Regions from separate parts of the Streptococcus equinus genome, predicted to be linked through region 3. Evidence: predicted binding sites of a transcription regulator. Region 3 holds the regulator's gene; each other region holds the start of a gene.

Region 1 (4,173 bases), 570 kb from region 3:
AAGTGGCGATAGCTGACGCTAAATGAATCAGCAAGACTGGTTAATTCTAGTCTGAAGACTCCTTTGTCTTCGACAGCTAGGATGTGTGTTGCAAGACGTTCTTTAAGCGTGTAGTTCAGATTTGTTGAGGCACGGATATTTTGCTCGTAAAGTGATTGTGCGAGCCCTTTGCTGAGGTTTAAAAGCAAGTCATTATCAGCTAACAATTCGTCGCGGATTCCTGTTAGAGGAAGTTGGATAACCAAGGTATCTTCAAGTGCAACGACTGAAGATACGATAGGTTGATCTGTTAGCAATTCAATATCTCCGATTAAAGTTGGTTTTTCTTTAATATCTAAAATGTGTTCTTTGCCGTTAAATAAACGTCGAACGATTTTTAGTTTTCCTTTAGCAAAGTAAGAGAGTGCTGTTAAAGCTTCTCCTTGGTGACAAATCGCATCTCCAGCAGCTAGCTCACGGATTTGTAATTTGTCAAAATAGTGCTTGGGAAAGATTCTTTCAAGTTGATATTCTTGAATATATTTTTCTAAAGTCACACAGACCTCCTTTGTTGTGACATAAGTCCTATTTTTATACGCTAACTTTGATTATACTGGATTTGATGAAAAAAACAAGTAAGGAGTTTCTATGAAAACACTTTTGGAGAAATTTAGTCTCCTATCTTTATCTTTAATGCTGATTTCGACGTTATCTCCGTCGACAGCTTTACCGCAAATGATTACGACTTTTGCTAAGCAAGGTTATGCTTCAAGTCAAGTTGAATTTCTATTTTCAATGTCATCATTTGTTATTTTAGCAATGCTTTTGCTTAATCCGATTATTGACCGATTCCTTTCTGAGAGAGCTAGTATTATTCTTGGTTTACTTTTGGTCGCATTTGGCGGAAGTATGCCAGTTCTTTTGCACAGCTATTCATTAGTAGTTGTCTCACGTATTTTACTTGGTATTGGTATTGGTCTAATCAATTCTCGTGCGATTAGTATCATTAGTGAAACTTATGTTGGCAATGAACGTGCTCAAATGTTGGGACTTCGTGGTTCATTTGAAATCATTGGTAATGCCCTTTTAACAGTAATTGTAGGTTTCATTGTAACTCTTGGTTGGACATGGACATTTAGCGTTTATCTATTTGCCTTGCCAATTCTTGCGTTTTATCTTATTTTTGCTCCAAAACCTAACGTTGAAGTAGAAGAAGTTCAGCACAGTGAGACTCGTGCTAAATTTAGCAAAGAAGATATTTTATATATTGTTGGACTATCATTATTGGCTGGATTTGTTATTAACATTAACAGTGCAAACAGTTTACGTATTCCAGTGATTGTTGACCAATTACATCTTGGAAGCCCGCGTCAAGCTAGCTTAATCTTGAGTGGTATGATGCTTATGGGAATTCTTTCAGGAATTTGTTTTGAGGGATTACTTGGTCGCTTTAGCAAAAACTTGATTACCATTTCAATGCTTCCATTTGCTCTTGGTCTTTTTATGGTAGGATTTGCTAATAATCTTTGGATTATGCTACTTGGAGCAATGTTATCAGGTTTCTGGTATAGTATTGTGGTGACATGTGTCTTCAGTGACGTTTCAAATAACATCTCACCTCAATTGATTGGAAATGCGACAACACTTATTTTGATTTTCTGTAACCTTGGTGGTGCTAGCTCAGCTATTGTCTTAAATCTCTTCTCACAATTTAGCCCACAACCAGGATTTGCCTTTGTCATTTACGCGGTTATCAGTTTGATTATTTGCTTAGGTTTGATTGTAAAAACACGTTTTTCAAAGAAAAATTAATTTGTGTTAAAGTCTTGTTAAATTAAGGGAAAACCTTTGACAAAACTAGATTTAATCTGCTACAATAAGGACTGTCGTAAGACAAGTAACTTCTTCTTGGTCGTAGGATCCGCCAAAAACCTACCACTCGGATGAAGCAATATAAAGGAGAAAAATTATGGCAATCTCAAAAGAGAAAAAAAATGAAATCATCGCTCAATACGCACGTCACGAAGGTGACACAGGTTCAGTTGAAGTTCAAGTAGCTGTTCTTACTTGGGAAATCAACCACCTTAACGAACACATCAAACAACACAAAAAAGACCACGCAACTTACCGTGGTTTGATGAAAAAAATCGGTCACCGTCGTAACTTGTTGGCATACCTTCGCCGCACAGACGTTAACCGTTACCGCGAATTGATCGCATCACTTGGTCTTCGTCGTTAATCTGACGCAAAACCAAAGAAAAACTTCTTGGAATTTCCAAGAAGTTTTTTTGTTTTCTTTGAAAATAATTTTTAATGAAAATGAGCTTTTGAATAATGTGAAAATATAAAAGTGATAAAAATATTAGTTTAAAAGGAAAACAGTCACTTTTTCTTGTATCCCCTTACATTGCTTTTGTAACGAAAATGAAAAAGCTTACAAAAAATACTTGACTTTTTTTGAAAAAGGTTTAATATAGTTGGTGAAGAATATCACAATGATATGATGATTAAAGAATTTAACTTTTGATTTTGTGTAGTTTATGTAAGGAAGAAGACCTCAAATAATGACGTTGAGTTTTGGAATTTCAGACTATACAGTCGTGTTTTTATTTAAGTATCAATCATTAATATAGTTCTTCTTAAAAAATGAGGCACTTATTTAAGGGTACTTATAAGGAGGTTTTCTTAATGGCTAAAGCAACAAATGCAGATGTAAAGAATAACGAGTTGAGCGCAGAAGAATTAGCTCAACAGTACACAGGAGCTCTTGTCGAAAAAGCTCTTGAAGCTGAACGTGTTTATGCAACTTATTCACAAGAACAAGTTGATAACATTGTCGCAGCTATGGCTCTTGCAGGTTCAGAAGCTTCACTTGAATTGGCAAAAGAAGCTCATGCAGAAACAGGTCGTGGTGTCGTTGAGGATAAGGATATTAAAAACCACTTTGCTACTGAGTACGTTTACGAACGTATTAAAAACGAAAAAACAGTAGGTATTATTGGGGAAGATAAAGTTTCAGGAAGTATCCAAATTGCAGCACCACTTGGTGTCTTGGCTGGTATTGTTCCAACAACTAACCCAACTTCAACAACAATGTTCAAGATTTTGGTTGCGTTGAAGACACGTAATGCAATTGTATTTGCCTTCCACCCACAGGCGCAAAAATGTTCAGCACACGCAGCACAAATTCTTTACGACGCTGCTGTTAAAGCTGGTGCACCAGAAAACATTGTTCAATGGATTGAAACACCATCTCTTGCAAACACATCAGCATTGATTCAAAATCCGAAAATTGCTTCTATCTTGGCAACTGGTGGACCTGGTATGGTAAATGCCGCTCTTAAATCAGGTAACCCATCAATGGGTGTTGGTGCTGGTAACGGTGCTATCTACGTTGATGCAACAGCTCACGTTGACCGTGCAGTAGAAGATTTGTTGTTATCAAAACGTTTTGATAATGGTATGATTTGTGCCACAGAAAACTCTGCAGTCGTTGAAGCTCCTATTTACGATGAATGGCTTCAAAAAATGCAAGACAAAGGTGCTTACCTTGTGCCTAAGAAGGACTATAAAAAAATCGAAGACTTTGTCTTCAATGATCGCCATGGTGTTAATGGACCAGTGGCTGGTATGCCAGCGACTTGGATTTGTGAACAAGCTGGCGTGAAATTACCAGAAGGAAAAGATGTTCTCTTGTTTGAACTTGACAAGAAAAACATTGGTGAAAAACTTTCTTCTGAAAAACTTTCTCCACTCCTTTCAGTTTACAAAGCTAAAGATCGTAGCGAAGGTGTTGAAATTGTCGAAGCACTTCTTGACTACCAAGGTGCAGGACACAATGCTGGTATCCAAATTGGCTCTCAAGCAGATCCATTTGTTGCTGAATACGGAGATGCCGTAAAAGCATCACGTGTCTTGGTTAACCAACCAGATTCAGTCGGAGGTATCGGTGATGTTTACACAGATGCACTTAAAGCTAGCTTAACACTTGGAACAGGATCATGGGGGAAAAATTCATTGTCACACAATCTTTCAACTGGCGATCTCTTAAATGTTAAGACAGTTGCCAAACGTCGCAACCGTCCTCAATGGATTCGCCTACCAGAAAAAACATACTATGAAAAAAATGCTATCTCTTACTTGCAAGATGAATACGAACCAATGCAACGTGCTTTGATCGTTGCTGACCCAGGA
Region 2 (4,173 bases), 530 kb from region 3:
CTGAGTTACCACGTGCACCCATCAAAAGACCTTTTGAAAGGATTTGTCCGACTTCTCCAACTGTAGATGCAGGTTTATCTGCAACTTCTTTGGCACCATTTTCAATTGTCATTCCCATGTTTGTTCCTGTGTCACCATCTGGTACAGGGAAAACATTAAGGGAGTTTACATATTCTGCTTGATTTCCAAGACGAGTGCTAGCAGCTTGAACCATTTCTTGGAATAAACTTGTTGTAATATTTGACACTAATCTTCTCCTACAACTTTAATATTTTGTACGTAAACATTCACCATGTCTGCTGAGAGGCCAAGTTGATTTTCAAGATTAAACTTGACACGTTCTTGAATGTTCTTAGATACTTCAGAAATTTTTACACCATATGACATTACTGTGTAAACATCGACTGAAATACCACTTTCTGTTGATTTGACAACAACACCTTTTGCGTAGTTTTCTTTACGCAGAAGCGCTTGAAAATTATCCTTAAGAGCACTTTTACTTGCCATACCAACAACACCAAAAATTTCTGTTGCTGAACCGCCAACAACAGTTGCAATTACGTCGTCAGATAACTCAATTTGGCCATCTTTTGTATTAATTTTCACAGTCATATTTACTACCTCAAAAGTTTTAATCAGTTTATTTTACCATATATTAGCCGTATTGTAAAAAATAATGGAAAAATACCGTTTACAAAACAAAGAAAAAAGCCTTTCGGCTTTTATTTTATACGCGTTCAACTTTACCAGATTTAAGCGCACGAGCTGATGCCCAAACTTTTTTAGGTTTTCCATCTACAAGAATAGTAACTTTTTGAAGATTTGGTTTAACTGCACGTTTAGTTTTGTTCATTGAGTGTGAACGGTTGTTTCCTGATACAGTCTTACGACCTGTGAAATAACAAACTTTAGCCATTTTATCTGCGTCCTCCTACTTAGATTATAGGTGTTTTACACCACATACCATAAAATGATAACATATTGGACCTAATTTAGCAAGTATTTTAGTCAATAATCATTAAAAAAGTTTTAGAAAAAGGTATATTATTTCTAAAGCTGCCCGAAAAATAAGAGTCTTTTGGAAACAAAAAAAGTCCCAAATATCGGGACTCTTCTTTCTTTTGCCGATTGCAGGAATTGAACCTACGACCTACGCGTTACGAGTGCGTTGCTCTACCGACTGAGCTAAATCGGCTAACAGGTTCATTATAGCACTCGCTAAAATAATGTCAACAAAAGAAGTGATTTCTAAAGAAAAAATCAAAAAAACTTCCCGTTTGGGAAGTTTTTTAACGAAACGAAGTCTGATTAAGCTTTGTTAGCTGAACCAAATACGTCGATACGTTCTTCAACAGCTTCAGTAATAGCTTCGAAACCTGGTTTCAAGAATTTACGTGGGTCGAAGAGTTTTTTCTTATCGTATTCTTCTTCGTTTGCTTCGTATTCAGCAACAAATTTACGAGTAGCTTTAGCGAATGCGATTTGGCATTCAGTGTTAACGTTAACTTTAGCTACACCAAGTTTGATAGCTGCTTTGATTTGATCATCAGGGATACCTGAACCACCGTGCAATACGATTGGGAATCCTGGTACAGCAGCAGTCAATTTTTCAAGGTGGTCAAGGTGAAGACCTTGCCAGTTAGCTGGGTAAGGACCGTGGATGTTACCGATACCTGCTGCAAGGAAGTCGATTCCTGTAGCAACCATAGCTTTAGCATCTTCGATTGGTGCCAATTCACCGCCACCAACGATACCGTCTTCTTCACCACCGATAGTACCAACTTCAGCTTCAACTGAAACGCCTTTAGCGTGAGCTTTAGCTACAACTTCTTTAGCTTTTTCAAGGTTTTCTTCAAGTGGAAGGTGTGAACCGTCGAACATAACTGAAGTGTAACCAACTTCGATACATTCCAATGCATCTTCAAAGTGACCGTGGTCAAGGTGAATAGCAACTGGTACAGTGATACCCATTGATTCTACAAGGTTTTCGATAAGTGTTTTACAAAGTTTGTAACCACCCATGTATTTTGCAGCACCCATAGAAGTTTGGATAAGAATTGGAGCTTTTTTAGCTTCTGCTGCACGCAAGATTGCTTGAGTCCATTCAAGGTTGTTTGTGTTAAATCCACCAACCGCATATCCGTTTTCACGGGCAGCTTTGATAAATTTTTCCGCTGAAACGATTGCCATTATATAGGCCTCCTATTTATTTTTTGGGATATACCCTTTTTATATGTACATTCTATCACAAATTAAAAAAGATTGCTAGCTTAACTTACAATTTGGCTGATTTTATGTAAAAAAAGCAATGAAAACGAAAAATTTTTCATCACTTTTCAATATTGATTTTAAAGTACAAAAAAAGACAAGCACTCTCTGGCTTGTCTACTCTGCGGAAAGAGGGACTTGAACCCTCACGATCTAAAGCGATCACAGGATCCTTAGTCCTGCGCGTCTGCCAATTCCGCCATTTCCGCTGTTCCTTAACAACATAAATAATTATATCAGTGATTCATGTTTCTGTCAACACTATTTTTCATTTTTTTGCAAAAAAGCTGAAATTTTTTCAAAATATGTTGTTGGATCAGTTTCAAACGACTTCGCATGACCCGCACCTTTTGCTATATAAAGCTCTTTCTCACCTTTTGATGCACGATAGTTTTTGTAAACCATACTTGTCGGAACAAATTCATCTTTACTACCGTGAATAAAAAGAGTTGGTCGTTCATTTTTTTTAAGCTGATTAACACAGCTTGCTTGTCCATATGAAAATCCTGCTCTAATTTTTGAAATAACTGAAACTTCATAGACTAATGGAAATGAAGGTAGGTTGTACATTTCTTTAGCTTGATATTTTATCTCATCCCAGACACTGCTGAACCCACAATCTTCAATAATATTATTGACTTGTTTCGGTAAAGTGTCTTCTCCTGAAGCCATCATGACTGTTGCAGCTCCCATTGAAACTCCAAATAAGGTGATTTGACTGTTAGAGTTCTCTAAAGCTAGTAGCTCAGCCCACTTAATAACATTTAGTCGGTCATTCCAGCCAAAACCAATAATCTGCCCTTCACTTTCACCGTGAGACATATTATCTGGCATAAGAACATTATAGCCCATCTCATGGAACATCCATGCGTAAGGTTTCATATCTTCTTTTTTACTATTAAATCCGTGAACTACAATGACAGTCTTATTTGTTTCATTTGCTGCAGGAACATACCAAGCATCTTGTTTTAAACCTTGATTAGTCATCCAGCGTGTTTCTTTTGATAATTGATCAAAATTTTGTTCGTAAGCATATAATGCATTATCTTTTGAACGCGCCTTGTGATTGATAAATGATTTTTCTTCACGAACTTGTGCAACGTGGAAAAAATAAAAACTTGCCCCAATACTTGTGACAAATAACAGTGCAACAATCCATAACAAAACAATACGTTTTCTCATTTTTCTGATTCTCATTTTTCTCATGCTCACTATTATACTATTTTTTCTAAAAATGTGAATACTTCCTTCATATAAAGTGTTTTCAAAAAAATACCCGTCAAGCCATAAAGGTTTGACGAGCATTTTTATCTATTATTTACTATTTTCAATTGCCGCTGTAACAAAGGCTGTGTAAAGCTCTTCTGGACGGTTTGGACGGCTTTGAAGTTCTGGGTGATATTGAGCAGCCACGAAGAATTTTTTCTCTGGCAATTCAACAACTTCCATCAAACGGTTGTCTGGAGAGACACCTGAGAAGACGAAACCAGCCGCTTCAAATTGTTCACGGAATTTAGTGTTAAATTCATAACGGTGACGGTGACGACGTTGAACAACTTCTTGGTTGTTGTAAGCTTGTGCTGCACGTGAGCCAGCTTTCAATTTACATGGGTAAAGACCTAAACGAAGTGTTCCACCCATGTCTTCGATATCGATTTGGTCACGCATGATATCGATGATTGGGTATTTAGTATCTGGGTCAAGTTCTGTAGAGTTTGCACCTTCCATGTTCAAGACGTGACGAGCAAACTCAACACATGTCAATTGCATACCAAGACAGATACCAAGCATTGGAACGTCTTTTTCACGCGCATAGCGGATTGCTTCAATCTTACCTTCAGTACCACGTTGACCGAATCCACCAGGAACGATGATACCGTCAGCATCACCAAGCATTTCATCAAC
Region 3 (4,173 bases):
CATTTCCAAAAGGTGTTGGCTTTTCAAATTGTGCTATTTGTGAGTTTGATTATGACGGTAAACTGCATCTTGATAAATTAATTTTGCCAACTAAAGATTTTGAAACATATTTATTTGAGAGGGATGAGAATCAGTGAAGACATTTTATTTAATGCGACATGGACAAACACGTTTTAACTTACAAGGTAGAATTCAGGGAGCTTGTGATTCTCCTTTAACAGAACTTGGTATTGAGCAAGCAAAAGCAGCAAGACGTCATTTTGAAGAAGAAGGCATTACATTTACTCGAGTCTACTCATCAACGCAGGAGCGTGCTTGTGATACCGCAGAGCTTGCAACTGGAAGAGATGATTATATTCGATTAAAAGGCATTAAAGAGATGGATTTTGGCTCTTATGAAGCTCATCAAGAATACCTAAATCCACCTGTTCATCGTGAAGACGGATCAGGTTATCGTGATTTCTTTGTGCGCTATGGCGGTGAGTCAAATGTTCATGTATATGAGCGCGTGAGCCGTACGATTCGTGAGATGCTAAATCAGAGCGAAGATGACGAGACACTCTTATTTGTCAGTCATGGCGGAGCCATTACGCAGTTTTATCTTCATGCAACAAAAAATCCGCCTGTTTTAAAGAAACGCATGTCAAATTGTGCAATTCTGGAAATTACTTATGATGGCACAGACATGGAAGTAAAATCGATTTATAATCCAGTTGACCAAGAGTATATTTTTAAGCGTGATAATAAAGAATAAAGCAGCAGACTCTTCGCTATTTTAATATATTTTGCTATAATGGGAATAATTGAATTAAGGAGAACTTATTCCCCATGAAATTAGAGAAAAAACATGTTTATTATATAGTGATTGCTTTTGCAATTTGTTATGCGATTCAGGCTTACTGGAGTGCTGGTGCATCAATTATTTCTACCATTTTTAAGGCAAGTCAACCCTTTATGATTGGGGCAGGTATTGCTTATATTGTCAATATTGTGATGAGTCTTTATGAGATGATTTTTACACGCTTAATTAAAAATAAGTATCTACTAAAATTAAAACGTGCAGTTTCAATGATTTTAGCCTATCTCACTTTTATGCTACTTATTAGCTGGTTATTTTCAATTGTATTGCCTGACTTGATTGCAAGTATTAATTCTCTTTTGAAAATTGATACGAGTGGTTTCTCAAAATTTATCAAGGAAGTCAGTGATAATAAAGCTGTACAAGATTTTCTTGCCTATTTTGGGTCTTCATCAGACATTACAGCAACCTTGTCGGACTACAGCAAACAAATATTAAATCAGGTTTTAGCTGTTCTAACAAATATTTTAACTTCGGTGAGCACCATTGCATCGACTTTGTTAAATGTTTTTATTAGTTTTGTCTTTTCAATCTATGTTTTGGCAAGTAAGGAGCAGTTGGGACGTCAGTTTAATCTTTTGATTGATTCTTACCTTGGAAAATATGCTAAAACTGTGCACTATGTTTTGGATATTTTGCATAAGAGATTTCATGGTTTCTTTGTCGGTCAGACTCTAGAAGCGATGATTCTTGGTAGTTTGACAGCTATTGGTATGTTCTTATTCAAATTACCATATGCAGCAACAATTGGTATTTTAGTGGCGTTTACGGCATTAATTCCAGTTGTAGGAGCATATATCGGTGTAACAATCGGATTTATCCTCATTGCGACACAAGACGTGTCACAGGCGATATTCTTTGTTATTTACTTAGTTGTTCTACAGCAATTTGAAGGAAACGTAATTTATCCGCGCGTGGTGGGTGGCTCAATTGGATTACCTGGTATGTGGGTACTGATGGCAATTACCATTGGTGCGTCACTATGGGGAGTTCTAGGAATGCTTGTTGCAGTACCGTTAGCAGCAAGCTTATATCAAATGATTAAAGATAATGTCGCAAAACGTCAGAAAAATCGACTACAATAACTAAAAATAAAAGGAAATACCTTCAACTTACGAATAAATAAGTGGAGGTATTTTTATGTACACAATTGAGATGAAAGCAGATGCTATGCTACCGCGTGAGCGTTTGCGAGATTTAGGTGCAGAGCAACTAAGCAATCAGGAATTATTGTCGATTTTATTACGTACGGGAACAAAGACTAGACCTGTTTTGGAAGTGGCAAATGATATTTTAAAACACATTGACAGTTTAGCGGATTTTCAGCATCTATCTTTACAAGAATTGCAAAAAATTAAGGGAATTGGTCACGTGAAGTCCATTGAAATTAAAGCGATGCTTGAATTAGCTAAGCGCATTAGCAAGGCAGAGTACGTCCAAAAAGAGCGTATTATGAGCAGTGAACGTCTAGCTAGAAAGATGATGCTAGAACTTAGTGACCAAAAGCAAGAGCATCTAGTAGCCATTTACCTAGATACGCAAAATCGCATTATCGAACAACGTACCATTTTTATTGGTTCAGTTCGTCGCTCAATTGCTGAACCACGTGAAATTTTGTATTATGCTTGTAAAAACATGGCAACTTCAGTGATTATCGTTCATAATCACCCTTCTGGTTCGCCAGAACCTAGCGAAAATGATTTGCGCTTTACTGAAAAAATAAAGCGTTCATGTGAAGATATTGGACTTATTTGCTTAGATCATATCATAGTAGGCAAATACCAATATTACAGTTTTAGAGAAGAAACGGATGTTTTATAAGTAATAAAAAAGCCTGAGAAAAATTCTCAGACTTTGAAAAAAGTATTTAAATACTAAATTTCTTGAGCAAGGCATTATTGATTTGATTGGCTCATAAAATAGAGAAGTGTTTGAAGCTCACTAGTCAAATCAACATATTGAACAATCACATCTTTAGGGACATTGAGGTGTACAGGTGAGAAACTTAGAATTCCATGGATTCCAGCTTCAACTAAAATATCAGCAACTTCCTGAGCTTTAGTACTTGGTACAGTTAAAATAGCTGTTTCTATCCCAGCTTCCTGAGCATGTTCTTTAAGAGATGAGATACCATAGATTGGAATACCATCAGAGGTTTGATGTCCAACAATCTCGTTATCATCAGTATCAAATGCCATTGCAATTTGCATTTTATTACGGTCATGGAAACGGTAATGAAGTAGTGCACGTCCGATATTTCCGCATCCTACTAAAAGAACGTTTGTTGTAGAATGGTCATTTAAAATATCAGCAAAGAAATTCATTAATTTTTTGACGTCGTAGCCAAAGCCGCGTCGTCCGAGTTCACCAAAATATGAAAAATCTCGACGAACTGTTGCAGAATCAATTCCCATAGCATCCGCAATTTGTTTTGAACTTGCTTTTTCAACATTATCAGTATTAAAACGTTTGAAAATACGATAATAAAGCGAGAGTCGCTTTGCTGTTGCTTTAGGAATAGATTTCTCAGTAGTCACAATACCATCTCCCTTTTACTTACTACATCTATTGTAACAAAAACTTTGTGAAATTAAAAACAAATTTTTGAATTAATTAAAAAAACAACTCTTAATCTGCCTTGAAGCAGGTAAAGAGTTGCTTTTTTATTAAACTTCTTTTTTAGTGAAAATATCACGTTCAACGAGACTATCCATCAAGAAGTAGAATTTTTCTTGGAGGATTTTGTTATCTTCAGATTTGAAGATGTTAACAAAACGTAGTCCAGATTTATCAGTGATGCTTAATTTAAATCCTGTTAAATCTTTGTTGATTGTGATTTTCAATGGAAAACCGTCGCCTGAATTTGGAACTTTTTCCAACAAGCGAGTTAATTCGTAATTACCGATACGGTTTTGAGTAAAGGTTGTATCACGAAGTGTGTATTTTTTGATGTTATTGCTAATAGCATAGCTGTAAAGACAGTCTTGCAGTGTGATTTCTTTTTCAAATGCCATCCTAGTTTCCTACGATTTCTTTTAATTTTTGTGCGAGTTCTTGAACTTCTTCGATAGTATTAAGCTCTGAGAAGCTAACGCGGATTGATTCAGTTAAACGATGAGAGTCATCACCGTATAGGCTTGCCAAAACATGACTTGGATCAACGGTACCAGCAGTACAAGCAGAACCTGTTGAAACGGCAATTCCTTCTAAGTCAAGACGTGTTAGAAGCATACCATTGTTTTGATTTGGAAAACCAATATTAAGCACATGAGGCATTCTGTTCTCGCTACCGTTGATATAGTAATCTAGTCCAG

What was found. The regulator Rex, encoded in region 3, represses fermentation and respiration genes when NADH is low (regulators of the CRP and FNR family bind a similar motif). The targets are predictions, from matches to a motif close to TTGTGAANTANTTCACAA.
Region 1: a site for Rex is predicted at 2,458-2,475, ahead of adhE (bifunctional acetaldehyde-CoA/alcohol dehydrogenase). Genes of this name have one in related genera too.
Region 2: a site for Rex is predicted at 2,234-2,251, ahead of ACN0NP_RS06385 (class II fructose-bisphosphate aldolase). Genes of this name have one in related genera too.

The regions. Positions count from the first base shown of each region.
Region 1 is NZ_CP185763.1:1,243,520-1,247,692, forward strand. It holds gene ACN0NP_RS06175 (cyclic nucleotide-binding domain-containing protein) at 1-536, opposite strand, end outside; gene ACN0NP_RS06180 (MFS transporter) at 628-1,791, shown strand; gene rpsO (30S ribosomal protein S15) at 1,949-2,218, shown strand; gene adhE (bifunctional acetaldehyde-CoA/alcohol dehydrogenase) at 2,668-4,173, shown strand, end outside.
Region 2 is NZ_CP185763.1:1,282,343-1,286,515, reverse strand. It holds gene ACN0NP_RS06405 (DAK2 domain-containing protein) at 1-247, opposite strand, end outside; gene ACN0NP_RS06400 (Asp23/Gls24 family envelope stress response protein) at 247-612, opposite strand; gene rpmB (50S ribosomal protein L28) at 728-916, opposite strand; tRNA gene ACN0NP_RS06390 (tRNA-Thr) at 1,123-1,195, opposite strand; gene ACN0NP_RS06385 (class II fructose-bisphosphate aldolase) at 1,309-2,190, opposite strand; tRNA gene ACN0NP_RS06380 (tRNA-Leu) at 2,392-2,477, opposite strand; gene ACN0NP_RS06375 (alpha/beta hydrolase) at 2,530-3,474, opposite strand; gene ACN0NP_RS06370 (CTP synthase) at 3,583-4,173, opposite strand, start outside.
Region 3 is NZ_CP185763.1:1,816,716-1,820,888, forward strand. It holds gene ACN0NP_RS09005 (histidine phosphatase family protein) at 1-137, shown strand, start outside; gene ACN0NP_RS09010 (histidine phosphatase family protein) at 152-754, shown strand; gene ACN0NP_RS09015 (AI-2E family transporter) at 829-1,944, shown strand; gene radC (RadC family protein) at 2,000-2,680, shown strand; gene ACN0NP_RS09025 (redox-sensing transcriptional repressor Rex) at 2,755-3,396, opposite strand; gene ACN0NP_RS09030 (DUF1831 domain-containing protein) at 3,526-3,873, opposite strand; gene ACN0NP_RS09035 (cysteine desulfurase family protein) at 3,875-4,173, opposite strand, start outside.